Regions from separate parts of the Pseudomonas sp. H1_D05 genome, predicted to be linked through region 1. Evidence: predicted binding sites of a transcription regulator. Region 1 holds the regulator's gene; each other region holds the start of a gene.
The links. The regulator sigma-54, encoded in region 1, starts transcription at its own class of promoters, with help from an activator protein. The targets are predictions, from matches to a motif close to ANTGGCATNNANNTTGCTNT.

Region 1 (4,161 bases):
TTTTGCTCAGTCTGGGCGCAGCACTGGGAAGCGTGAGCGCCTGGGCTCTGCCGAACGATCAGCAGCAACCTATCCGCATTCAGGCCGACGACGCCCAACTGGACGACAAGAACGGCATCGCCACCTATAAAGGTGATGTGATCATCACCCAAGGTTCGATGATCGTTAAAGGCAACACCGTCACCATGACTCGCGCGCCGAATGGAGATATCGACGTGGTGACCTCCGTGGGCAACCTGGCTTATTTCGAGCAGTTGCAAACCCAGGGGGACACCAAACCGGTTCAAGGCTACGGCGTGACGATTCAATACCATGCCCAGCAAAACCGCGTCGTGCTGATCGACAAGGCCAAGGTCGTCGACAAAGACGGCAACGTCACTCAGGGCGAGAAAATCGTCTACGACACCGTGAAGAAACTGGCCAGCGCTGGTCGCGCTACCGGCAGCAAGGTCACCGAAACGCGTCCGCGCATCGACATGGTGATCCAGCCGAAGAAGAAAACCGACGAGAAAACCCAGTAATGGCAACTCTGAAAGCTCAGCACCTGGCCAAGGCCTATAAAAGCCGCCAGGTCGTGCGTGACGTCAGCCTGTCGATCGACAGCGGCCAGATCGTCGGCCTGCTCGGCCCGAACGGTGCCGGCAAGACCACGTGCTTCTACATGATCGTCGGCCTGGTACAGGCCGATCAGGGTCGCGTGCTGATCGACGATCTGGACGTCAGCCACCAGCCGATGCACGGTCGCGCCAAGGCCGGTATCGGCTATCTGCCGCAAGAAGCGTCGATCTTCCGAAAACTGTCGGTGGCCGACAACATCATGGCCATCCTCGAGACCCGTCAGGAGCTCGACAAGGCCGGCCGTCGCAAGGAGCTGGAAAGCCTGCTGCAGGAATTCCACATCAGCCACATCCGCGACAACCTTGGCATGAGCCTGTCCGGTGGTGAACGTCGCCGGGTGGAAATCGCTCGCGCGCTGGCAACGGCACCGAAATTCATCCTGCTCGACGAACCGTTCGCCGGTGTCGATCCGATCTCGGTCGGCGACATCAAGCAGATCATCCACCACCTCAAGGCCAAGGGCATCGGTGTATTGATCACCGACCACAACGTCCGTGAGACGCTGGACATCTGCGAAACCGCTTACATCGTCAACGATGGTCAACTGATCGCCGAAGGCGATGCAGAAACCATCCTGGCCAACGATCTGGTCAAGGAAGTGTATCTGGGCCACGAGTTCCGCTTGTAAGCGTAACAGTGCCCGGTGCGCCGCCCGGGCGCTGTATCGATTCAAGCAGGAATTAATACGCTTTAATTGTTACAGCGCTCTAGGCAAACACTTCAGTTTCAGGCATATAATTTGCTTAAGTTTGGCGCCCCGGCGCCCTGTAGTGGATGGCGCATAGCGCCGGCGAATAAGGTGTTAAGCCCCTGCCATGAAACCATCGCTAGTCTTGAGAATGGGCCAGCAGCTGACGATGACACCGCAGCTGCAACAGGCCATCCGCCTGCTCCAATTGTCGACCCTGGATCTGCAACAGGAAATCCAGGAGGCTCTGGAATCCAATCCGATGCTCGAACGCCAGGAAGAAGGCGAAGACTTCGACAATTCCGACCCTATGGCCGACAACGCCGAACAGAAGCCCAACACCGAGATCCAGGAACCCTCGTATCAGGAAACCGCGCCGACGGTGGACAACCTGGAGGAAGGTGACTGGAGCGAGCGTATCCCCAACGAACTGCCGGTCGATACCGCCTGGGAAGACGTCTATCAGACCAGCGCCAGCAGCCTGCCCAGCAGCGATGACGACGAATGGGACTTCACCACCCGCACGTCCGCCGGCGAGAGCCTGCAAAGCCACCTGCTGTGGCAACTGAACCTGGCACCGATGTCCGACACCGATCGCCTGATCGCCGTCACCCTGATCGATTGCATCAACAATCAGGGCTACCTGGACGAAACCCTCGAAGAAATCCTCGAGGCGTTCGATCCGGAACTCGACATCGAACTCGATGAAATCGAAGCCGTCCTGCACCGCATTCAGCAATTCGAACCTGCTGGTATCGGCGCGCGCAACCTTAGTGAATGCCTGCTGCTGCAATTGCGTCAGCTACCCGCCAAGACGCCTTGGCTGGCTGAAGCGAAACGTTTGGTCAGCGATTACATCGACCTGCTCGGCAGCCGCGATTACAGCCAGTTGATGCGCCGCATGAAGCTCAAGGAAGACGAGCTGCGCCAGGTCATCGAACTGGTGCAAAGCCTCAATCCGCGCCCTGGCTCGCAAATCGAATCCACTGAAGCCGAATACGTTGTCCCTGACGTCATCGTGCGCAAGGACAACGAGCGCTGGCTGGTCGAGCTGAATCAGGAATCGGTGCCGCGTCTGCGCGTCAACGCCCAGTACGCCGGTTTCGTCCGCCGTGCCGACACCAGCGCCGACAACACCTTCATGCGCAATCAGTTGCAGGAAGCCCGCTGGTTCATCAAGAGCCTGCAGAGCCGCAACGAAACCCTGATGAAAGTAGCCACCCAGATCGTCGAGCATCAGCGCGGTTTTCTGGAGTACGGCGACGAGGCCATGAAACCGTTGGTTCTGCACGACATCGCTGAAGCGGTCGGCATGCACGAATCGACCATTTCCCGGGTGACCACACAGAAATTCATGCATACCCCGCGCGGTATTTATGAACTGAAATACTTTTTCTCCAGCCACGTCAGCACCTCCGAAGGCGGCGAATGCTCGTCCACGGCGATCCGCGCGATCATCAAAAAACTGGTTGCCGCGGAAAATCAGAAAAAGCCGTTGAGTGACAGCAAGATCGCTGGTTTACTGGAGGCACAAGGCATTCAGGTGGCTCGCCGCACCGTCGCCAAGTACCGCGAATCCCTCGGGATCGCGCCTTCGAGCGAACGCAAGCGGTTGATGTAAGCCACGTTACAGCGTTCCAGTGGCAGGCTATCCAGCCTGCCGCTTTATGCACTGGCAACGAAGGAGAAGCTGTATGCAAGTCAACATCAGTGGACACCAACTGGAAGTGACCCAACCTCTGCGTTCCTACATCGAGGAAAAACTCCAACGACTGGAGCGCCATTTCGACAAGATCACCAACGTGCAAGTCACGATGTGCGTCGAAAAGCTGAAGCAGAAAATCGAAGCCACCTTGCATATTCCCGGCGGAGAAGTGGTTGCCAATGCCGAGCATGACGACATGTATGCCGCCATTGACCTGCTGACCGACAAGCTGGATCGCCAACTCAAAAAGCATAAGGAAAAGACCCAAAGCCTCCTCCAGGGCGCGACCGGTCGATAACCCCCCATTCCATGATCCGACTTGAAAGTATCCTGACCCCCGGCCGTTCCCTCGTGAACGTGCCGGGCGGCAGTAAAAAGAAAGCCCTCGAACAAATTGCCAACCTGATCGCCCGCGAAGTGGCGGATCTGGAGATGCAAGATGTCTACGAGGCACTGATTGCCCGTGAAAAACTCGGTTCCACCGGTTTTGGTAACGGCATCGCCATTCCCCATTGCCGCCTCAAGGGTTGCACAGCACCGATCAGTGCGCTGATGCACCTTGATGCTCCGATTGATTTCGACGCCATTGACGGCGCACCGGTTGACCTGCTGTTTGTTTTGCTGGTCCCGGAGGCTGCCACCGATGCGCACCTGGAGCTGCTGCGCCAGATCGCCAGCATGCTCGATCGCAAGGAAGTGCGTGAAAAACTGCGCAGCGCTCCAAGCAATGAAGCGTTGTATCAGGTTGTCCTGGACGAGCAGAACGGGCACTAATCATGCGCTTGATCATCGTCAGTGGCCGTTCCGGCTCGGGTAAAAGTACGGCTCTGGATGTCCTTGAGGACAACGGCTATTACTGCATCGACAACCTGCCCGCAGGCTTGCTGCCGGAACTGGCCGAACGCGCGCTGATTCACACGGAACTGGCGCAGCCGCTGGTAGCCGTGTCCATCGATGCGCGCAACCTGCCGAGCCACCTGACACGCTTTCCCGAACTGCTTGAAGATGTCCGGGCCAAACACATCCAGTGCGACGTCCTGTATCTGGACGCCGACGAAGAAACCCTGCTCAAGCGTTTCTCCGAAACCCGCCGTCGTCACCCGCTGAGCAACGCCAACCGCTCACTGGCCGAGGCGATCCAGGATGAAAC
Region 2 (4,161 bases), 2.7 Mb from region 1:
AATGGTTTGTACTTTGGACAGGGCAACAGTGCCCTTGCCGGACAGGTTGAGCATCAGCTCGCCGCCGGTCTGGCTGATCGTCACGCTGGTGACGGTGGCCGGCAGGTAGGTCGCCATATCGGTCGAGGTGCCATTGATCGATGCGTTGGCCTTGACGGTATAGGTACCGGTCTTGACCACGTTGCCGTCCTTGTCCTTGCCGTCCCAGGTGAAGCTCGCGCTGCCTGCGGCGCGGCTGCCCAGATCGATGGTGCGAACCACCGTGCCGCTGCTGTCGGTGATGCTGACGGTGCCGCCGGCAATCGACGACGGAACGCTGACCGAGCCGGTCATGCCTTTGCTCGGATCGTCGAGCTGAACCGAGTTGGTCTGCACGATCACATTGCGGCCCACCAGCGACGAAGCCTGCAACGCCTGCGAGGAGTTGTAGTTGCCAGCCAGCGAGCTGACAGTGCTGTTGAGGGTGGTGATCCCCTCAAGACTGCTGAACTGTGCCAACTGCGCAACGAAGGCACTGTTGTCCTGCGGATCAAGCGGGTTCTGGTTTTTCAGCTGGGTGACCAGCAATTGCAGGAACGCATCCTTGCCCAGTGCCTGGCCGCCGGTGGCGCTGTTGGTCGCCGAAGCAATGCCACCGGTGGTCGAACTGGTCTTTTTCGACGAGTTCGCCAGGATGTCATTCATGCTCAGGCTGCTAGTGGTATCGGAAACACTCATGGCAGTCGCCCCTTATTACTGACCGAGGGTCAGTACCTTCTGCATCATGGTTTTGGCGGTGTTCATCATTTCGGCGTTGGTCTGGAACGAGCGGCTCGCGGAAATCATGTCAGCCATTTCTTCCACCACGTTGACGTTCGGGTAGTAGACGTAGCCTTTGGCGTCGGCCGCCGGATGGTTCGGCTCGTAACGCGCTTCGAGGTTGCTCTGGTCTTCGACCACACCGAGCACCTGTACGCCCTGACCGGCCGCGTCCTGGCTCTGGAACAGCGAGTTGCTGCCGCTGCTCTGGCCGCCCTGGAACATGGTGGCGAATACCGGGTGACGGGCGCGATAGGTCTGGTCGATGCTCGACGAGACGGTTTCGGCGTTGGCGATGTTCGACGCCACGGTGTTCAGACGCGTGGTTTGTGCGCTCATGCCGCTGCCGGCAATGTTGAAAACGCTGGACAGGGACATGGATTACTCTCCGCGCAGGGCTGACACCAGCCCTTTGAATTTGCTGTTGAGCAGGGTGAAGCTGGCCTGGAAGCCGACGGCGTTTTCCGCGTAGTTCGACTGTTCCAGTTGAGCGTCCACGGTGTTCTGGTCGATCGACGGTTGCATCGGCGTGCGATACATCAGCGATTCGTCGCCATTGCCCAGGCCTTCAGCTTCGATGTGACGGCTGTTGGTCATGTTCAGGGCGATGGTGCCGTTCGCATTTTTCTGGGTCTGTGCTTCAAGCACTTTGGAGAAATCCAGATCCCGAGCCTTGTAGTTCGGGGTGTCGGCGTTGGCGATGTTGTTGGCCAGCACTTCGGCACGCTGGGCGCGGAAGCCCAATGCCTTTTCGTGAATGCCGAGCGCTTTATCGAAGCTGATGCTCATGTCGGGAACCTTCAGGTGACCGGTTTTTCGTAACTGAGCTTTAGCAAGCGCCGTGCCAAACCACAAAAGCCGCATAAACCGGGGCTTTGCAGAGAGTCGGCAAAGCGGCAATGCCAGAAAAGCGGCAACCGGTTTCCGCCGGATGCCGCTTTTCTGCCGCTTGCCGTCCATCTCATACACACCACGATCCCCTGTAGGAGTGAGCCTGCTCGCGATAGCGGTGTGTCAGGTACCGATGCTGCTGAATGTGCTACCGCTATCGCGAGCAGGCTCACTCCTACAGGGGGTTTATGGTGTCAGGGAGAATTTCTTTGGGCATAAAAAACGGCAGGTCTTTTTGGGACCTGCCGTTTTTTGGTGTTGCCGATACGGTTATTTCGCCTGGTAAATAATCCCCGGGCTGCACTGCACCATCTGGTAATGGTCCGGCAAACCGTTCAGCGCTTCGGAAGCGCCAAGGAACAGATAACCGCCCGGCTTCAACGTGCTGTGAATGCGCAACAGGATGTCTTTCTTCACTTCGGCAGAGAAGTAGATCAACACGTTGCGGCAGAACACGATGTCGAACTTGCCCAGCGCGGCATAGCTGTCGAGCAGGTTGAACGAACGGAACTCTACCCGGTTCTTGATCGGCGCCTTGATCACCCAGCGGCCCGGCCCTTTCGGGTCGAAGTAACGCTGCAGGCGTTCCGGCGACAAACCGCGACCGATCGCCAGACTGTCGTATTCGCCGGTCTTGCAGTTGGTCAGCATAAGACCGGACAAATCAGTGGCGACAATCTGCACGCCCATCTTCAACTGGCCGAGGTTGGTTCGCTCGAACTCGTCGATCGACATCGACAGCGAGTACGGTTCCTGGCCCGACGAGCAGGCGGCCGACCAGATCCGCAGACGCTGATTGGGGCTGGCCTTGATCGCTTCAGGCAGCACCTTGTTCTTCAAGACTTCAAACGGATAGGTGTCACGAAACCACAGGGTTTCGTTGGTCGTCATGGCATCGACCACCTGCTCGCGCAAACCGCTGCGCGGCTGGGTCTGGATGCGCTGAACCAGCTCACCCAGGGATTTGATGCCTTGCTGCTCCATCAGTTTGTTGAGACGGCTCGAGACCAGGTACTGCTTGTTTTCACCGAGCAGAATGCCACAGGCTTTTTCCAGGAAGACCCGGAACTGTTCGAAATCCAAATTACCCGTAGACAATGATGCCGCCTCTTAAATCGTGTTGACCGCCAGGAGCAAAACGCCCCTAGCTGATATCTGCTGCTTTGATCCGGTCGACTACCCGGGATGCCAGGTCATCAGGACGGAACTTGGCCAAAAAGTCATCGGCACCGACTTTCTTGACCATCGCCTGATTGAATACCCCCGACAACGAAGTATGCAGGATGATATGAAGCTTTTGCATGCGTGCGTCGCCGCGGATTTCCGCCGTCAGGGTGTACCCGTCCATCTCCGGCATCTCGATGTCGGAAATCATCATCAGGAACTCTTCTTCCGGCTTCTTGCCCTCATCGACCAGCTTGCGCAGGTAATCCAGCGCCTGTTTGCCGTCGTTCAGCGCCACCACTTCGACCCCGATTGTCTGCAGACAACGCGTGACCTGCTTGCGCGCCACCGACGAGTCATCGACCGTCAAGACACGCAATGACAGTGCCTTGGTCTGGGTCTCGACATCGACCACGCCCACCGAAATCGCTTCCGGTGTCGGCGCAACTTCCGCCAGCACTTTCTCGACGTCGATGATTTCGACTAACTGATTGTCCACCCGAGTCACAGCGGTCAGGTAGTGATCGCGACCCGTGCCCTTGGGCGGTGGATGAATCTCTTCCCAGTTCATGTTGACGATGCGCTCCACCGAGCGGACCAGGAAACCCTGGGTCTTGGTGTTGTACTCCGTGATGATCACGAACGGATTGTTCTTGTCCTTCAACGCTCCGGAACCGGTGGCCATTGCCAGATCAAGGATCGGAATGGTCGCCCCCCGGATATTTGCCACCCCGCACACGACAGGACTGGACTTGGGCATCAACGTCAGCGACGGGCACTGCAACACTTCCCGCACCTTGAACACGTTGATTCCGTAGAGCTGCTGACCGTCGAGACGGAACAACAACAGCTCCAGGCGATTCTGCCCCACCAGTTGCGTGCGCTGGTTCACCGAATCCATTACACCAGCCATGCCCAGACTCCTACACCAACGCCAAGTGTTGTTGCGACGCACATTCATTGCTAAACGGCACGGCGCTTGCTTTTTAACTCGTATGAACGCTCAAACGACATTTTTCCGACACCTGACCTCCCGCGCTCGCAAAAGCCTTTGCGCGATGTCCGCCGTCTGCTGCTTTTTCGCTGGCAGCCCTGCCATTGCTGATGCGGTTACCTTGCCTGACATGCTTATCGGCGTCACTCAGGGCTTTCTTGAGTTCACCGTAGAAGACTATCTGGCCACCAGTCAAACGGAAGGCCGCTACGAGATCGAAGTAAACCAGCTCGACCCCCGTATGCGCATGCCTATGTGCGACAAGGAATTGACAGCGACTTTGGAGAGTCCGGCACGTCCGCTGGGCCGGGTTA
Region 3 (4,161 bases), 2.0 Mb from region 1:
CGCACGGCGAAGATGCGCGAAGGCGTGATCAAGTTCTGGAGTGGCAGCGAGGTGTTGTTGCGTCAGTTGGGTCAGGACCGTGCCAGCAGCATCAAGGATTATCTGGTCGATAAAGGCCAGTTGGCAGACGACCGCGTGTACTTCATCGACGCCAGTCTCGGTGAAGCCGAGAGCGATGGCCGCGTGGTGACGCAAATGCACCTGGATGCCGAATGATGAAACTGCAGTGGCTGGCCTTGATCGCAATGACCTTCGCGGCCAGCCACGCCTCGGCGTCCGATACCCTGCGCTGCGGCAGTCAACTGATCAGCCTGGGCGACCGTTCCAGCGAAGTCCTGCAGAAATGCGGTGAGCCGGTCAGCCGTAATGTGTTGGGCTACAAGCGCAGCGCCAATCGCCGCGAGGAGTTTCAGGTCGAGGAGTGGACTTACGGCCCGAGCAACGGCATGTATCAATACCTGCGCTTCGAAGGCAATCGCCTGCGGCAGATCAACAGCAAACGCGGTAACTGATCCAAATCACTTACCCATGTGGGAGCGAGCTTGCTCGCGAAGGCGTCTGGTCAGTCAAATCCATTGTGACTGGCATACCGCTTTCGCGAGCAAGCTCGCTCCCACAGTTGTTTTGCGGTGCCCTTCGACTCTTTCGTCCCTGAAATAGAACAGGCCCCGACACAAGTGCCGGGGCCCGTAATGGTCACATCCGTGTGACCGTTCGCATGAACTCTAAAGTTGCGGCAGACGTATGGCTCGGCCCGTCTGTCGCGCCTTCTCCCGGTCCAGGCGAGAAGTCATGCCTTACTCGGCTTTCAGGCCGTCAGCGGAGACCGCTTTAACGCCTTTGATTTTCTTGGTGATGTTCACTGCGGTGGTTTTCTGAGCCTCGGTCACTGCAACAGTGGAGGACAGGGAAACCACGCCTTTGTTGGTTTCTACTTTGATGTCGGTGCCCGGAATGCCTTTTTCGGTGACCAGATCGCTTTTGACTTTGGTGGTGATCCAGGTGTCGGAAGTAGCTTCTTTCGCCTTGGTGACTTCACCGGCGGCCAGAGTCATTGGAGCCTGAGTAGCCTGGGTGGATTGTGCGAATGCACCGGAAGCCATGGTCAGGGTCAGCGCGGTAGCAGCAGCGGCAGTGATAGCGAACTTCTTCATACGAGTAACTCCTGTTTTTCTGGAAAGTCTGCTGGTTGTCTTGTCAGCAGGGTTACCAAGGTAGTTGCGAACGTTGTGCCAACTTTTTGAAAGACACAAAAGGTATATAAATCAATAGGTTACAGATATATGAAAATTCCGGATTCATGCAAAATGCATGACTCGATGAATATTCACATGCAAGTTGCGGTTTTTTGGAAAGTTCCTAAGGCGCTGAAATTATTGAAGCTTTTGTAAAGTGCCAGACAATAAAAATGCCCCGCAGAGCGGAGCATTCTGGCCAGCACACGTCAGCTTATGTACCGGTGGCAGTGCAGCCTTTAGGCGAATAGTCCGGAGCAACGGTGGTACCACAAGTCCACACACCTGCGCCGGTCCCTGAGGAACGTGTCAGGGTGATGGTTTTGCTCAGCACCGGACCCGGAGCATTGAGCAATGTGCAAGTGATGGTCCCGGCACCGGTGGATGCCGTGCCGGAAGCGGCCAGTGTGCAGTTGGAAGTCGCAGCGGTGGCACTGCCCGCGACTAGGGTCAGAGTCGGATCAGTGCCTTGATTGATGGTGTCTTCAAACGGCACCTTCAGCGCGCTGATTTCCGCCAGCCCCGCCGTCACCTTCGACCGCGCCTGATACTTGGAATACTGCGGCAACGCGATGGTCGCCAGAATCCCGATGATCGCCACCACGATCAGCAGCTCGATCAGAGTAAAACCTTGTTGTTTTTTCATAGACACGCTCCATGCATGAGTCGAATTCTCATGATCTGCAAGGCACGGAGCATAGGCCATGCCAATGCCTGCAAAGCCCCGTTCATTAGGCGCGAAGCGCTTGCAACGCCAATTCCTACAACCTGTAACCGCACTATCTGACACTTTTTGTCACCTGCACCCGCCGTGTTTGGCGCTGTCACTTGACTAGGCTATAAGTCATGAACGGCAAGCGTGCGGAATCCCCATGAATGACATCGCTCTGAGCGGTCTGGCCAAGCAATTGGTCCAGGCCGAACTGCTCACGGAAAAAGGCGCCCAGCAAGCCTGGCAACAGGCCCAGCGCAATCGCCTGTCGCTGGTCAGCTATCTGGTGCAGAACAAACTGGTCAAGAGCTGGCAGGTGGCCGAGATTGCCAGTGAGCATTTCGGCATGGCCTTGCTTGATCTCAATTGCCTGGACAAGGAAACCCAGCCCAAAGGCCTGGTCAGCGAAAAACTCGTGCGTCAGCATCACGCCCTGCCCTTGTGGCGGCGTGGCAACAAGCTGTTCGTGGGCATTTCCGACCCGAGCAATCATCAAGCGATCAACGACATTCAATTCAGCACCGGGCTGAGCACCGAAGCCATTCTGGTCGAGGACGACAAACTTACCGATGCCATCGAAAAATTCTTCGACACCCACACCAGCGGTCTCGAGGACATGGCCGATGTCGATCTCGACGGGGTCGATGTCGAATCCGTCGACGACAGCAAGCAGGACGCCATCGGCGGCCTCGACGCCGACGATGCGCCGGTGGTGCGCTTCGTGCACAAGATGCTGCTCGACGCGATCAAAAGCGGTTCTTCCGACTTGCACTTCGAGCCTTACGAAAAAAACTACCGGGTGCGGGTGCGCACCGACGGCATCCTGCGCGAGGTTGCCAAACCGCCGATTCAACTGGCCGGGCGCATCGCCGCACGCCTGAAAGTCATGGCCAGCCTGGATATTTCGGAACGGCGCAAACCTCAGGACGGGCGGATCAAGATGCGCCTGTCGAAAAGCAAGTCGATCGATTTCCGGGTCAACACGCTGCCGACCCTGTGGGGCGAAAAAGTGGTGATCCGGATTCTCGACCCGTCCAGCGCGCAGATCGGTATCGACGCCCTCGGCTATGAGCCCGAGCAAAAGGATCTGTACATGGCCGCACTCAAGCAGCCACAGGGCATGATCCTGGTCACCGGGCCCACCGGTTCGGGTAAAACCGTTTCGCTGTACACCGGCCTGAATATTCTCAACACCGTCGACATCAATATCTCCACCGCCGAAGACCCGGTGGAAATCAACATGGAAGGCATCAACCAGGTCAACGTCAATCCCAAGCAAGGGCTCGACTTTGCCCAGGCATTGCGCTCGTTTCTGCGTCAGGACCCGGACGTGATCATGGTCGGTGAAATCCGCGACCTGGAAACCGCCGAGATCGCCATCAAAGCCGCGCAGACCGGTCACCTGGTGCTCTCGACCCTGCACACCAACAGCGCTGCGGAAACCCTGACGCGCCTGCACAACATGGGCATTCCCGGTTTCAACATCGCCACCTCGGTCAGCCTGATCATCGCCCAGCGCCTGGCGCGCAAACTGTGCAGCCACTGCAAGAAAGCCATCGAGATCCCGCGCGAAACCTTGCTCAAGGAAGGCTTCCCCGAGGAACGCATCGGCCATTTCACGATCTACGAGCCGGTCGGTTGCGATCACTGCAACGGCGGTTACAAAGGACGCGTGGGGATTTATGAAGTGGTGAAAAACACACCGGAGCTGCAACGCTTGATCATGGCCGAAGGTAACTCGCTGGAAATCGACCTGCAGATGCGCCGCGACGGCTTCGACGACCTGCGCACCTCCGGGCTGCACAAGGCCATGCAAGGCATCACCAGCCTTGAAGAAATCAACCGGGTCACCAAGGACTGAACATGGCGGTCAAGGCAGCAAAAATCAGTATTTATGCCTGGGAAGGCACAGACAGAAAAGGCAGCAAAGTCACCGGTGAACTGAGCGGCCAGAACCCGGCGCTGATCAAGGCACAATTGCGTAAACAGGGGATCAATCCCGGCAAGGTGCGCAAGAAATCCGCGTCATTGCTGAGCTTTGGCAAACGCATCAAGGCCCGGGACATTGCCCTGTTCACCCGGCAGATGGCGACCATGATGAAAGCCGGCGTACCGCTGTTGCAGTCGTTCGACATTATTGGCGAAGGCTTTGATAACCCGGCCATGCGCCAACTGGTGGACGACGTGAAACAGGAGGTCGCGGCCGGTAACAGC

Region 2: a site for sigma-54 is predicted at 1,628-1,647, ahead of flgB (flagellar basal body rod protein FlgB). Genes of this name have one in related genera too.
Region 3: a site for sigma-54 is predicted at 1,928-1,947, ahead of AB4O11_RS03980 (pilin). Genes of this name have one in related genera too.

What each region holds. Positions count from the first base shown of each region.
Region 1 is NZ_CP162825.1:2,891,219-2,895,379, reverse strand. It holds gene lptA (lipopolysaccharide transport periplasmic protein LptA) at 1-521, shown strand, start outside; gene lptB (LPS export ABC transporter ATP-binding protein) at 521-1,246, shown strand; gene AB4O11_RS12900 (RNA polymerase factor sigma-54) at 1,434-2,927, shown strand; gene hpf (ribosome hibernation-promoting factor, HPF/YfiA family) at 3,001-3,309, shown strand; gene ptsN (PTS IIA-like nitrogen regulatory protein PtsN) at 3,321-3,785, shown strand; gene rapZ (RNase adapter RapZ) at 3,788-4,161, shown strand, end outside.
Region 2 is NZ_CP162825.1:195,817-199,977, forward strand. It holds gene flgD (flagellar hook assembly protein FlgD) at 1-717, opposite strand, end outside; gene flgC (flagellar basal body rod protein FlgC) at 733-1,176, opposite strand; gene flgB (flagellar basal body rod protein FlgB) at 1,180-1,587, opposite strand; gene cheR (protein-glutamate O-methyltransferase CheR) at 1,960-2,787, opposite strand; gene AB4O11_RS00960 (chemotaxis protein CheV) at 2,834-3,766, opposite strand; gene flgA (flagellar basal body P-ring formation chaperone FlgA) at 3,849-4,161, shown strand, end outside.
Region 3 is NZ_CP162825.1:882,095-886,255, forward strand. It holds gene AB4O11_RS03965 (DUF748 domain-containing protein) at 1-216, shown strand, start outside; gene AB4O11_RS03970 (DUF2845 domain-containing protein) at 216-512, shown strand; gene AB4O11_RS03975 (BON domain-containing protein) at 798-1,154, opposite strand; gene AB4O11_RS03980 (pilin) at 1,450-1,881, opposite strand; gene pilB (type IV-A pilus assembly ATPase PilB) at 2,108-3,808, shown strand; gene AB4O11_RS03990 (type II secretion system F family protein) at 3,811-4,161, shown strand, end outside.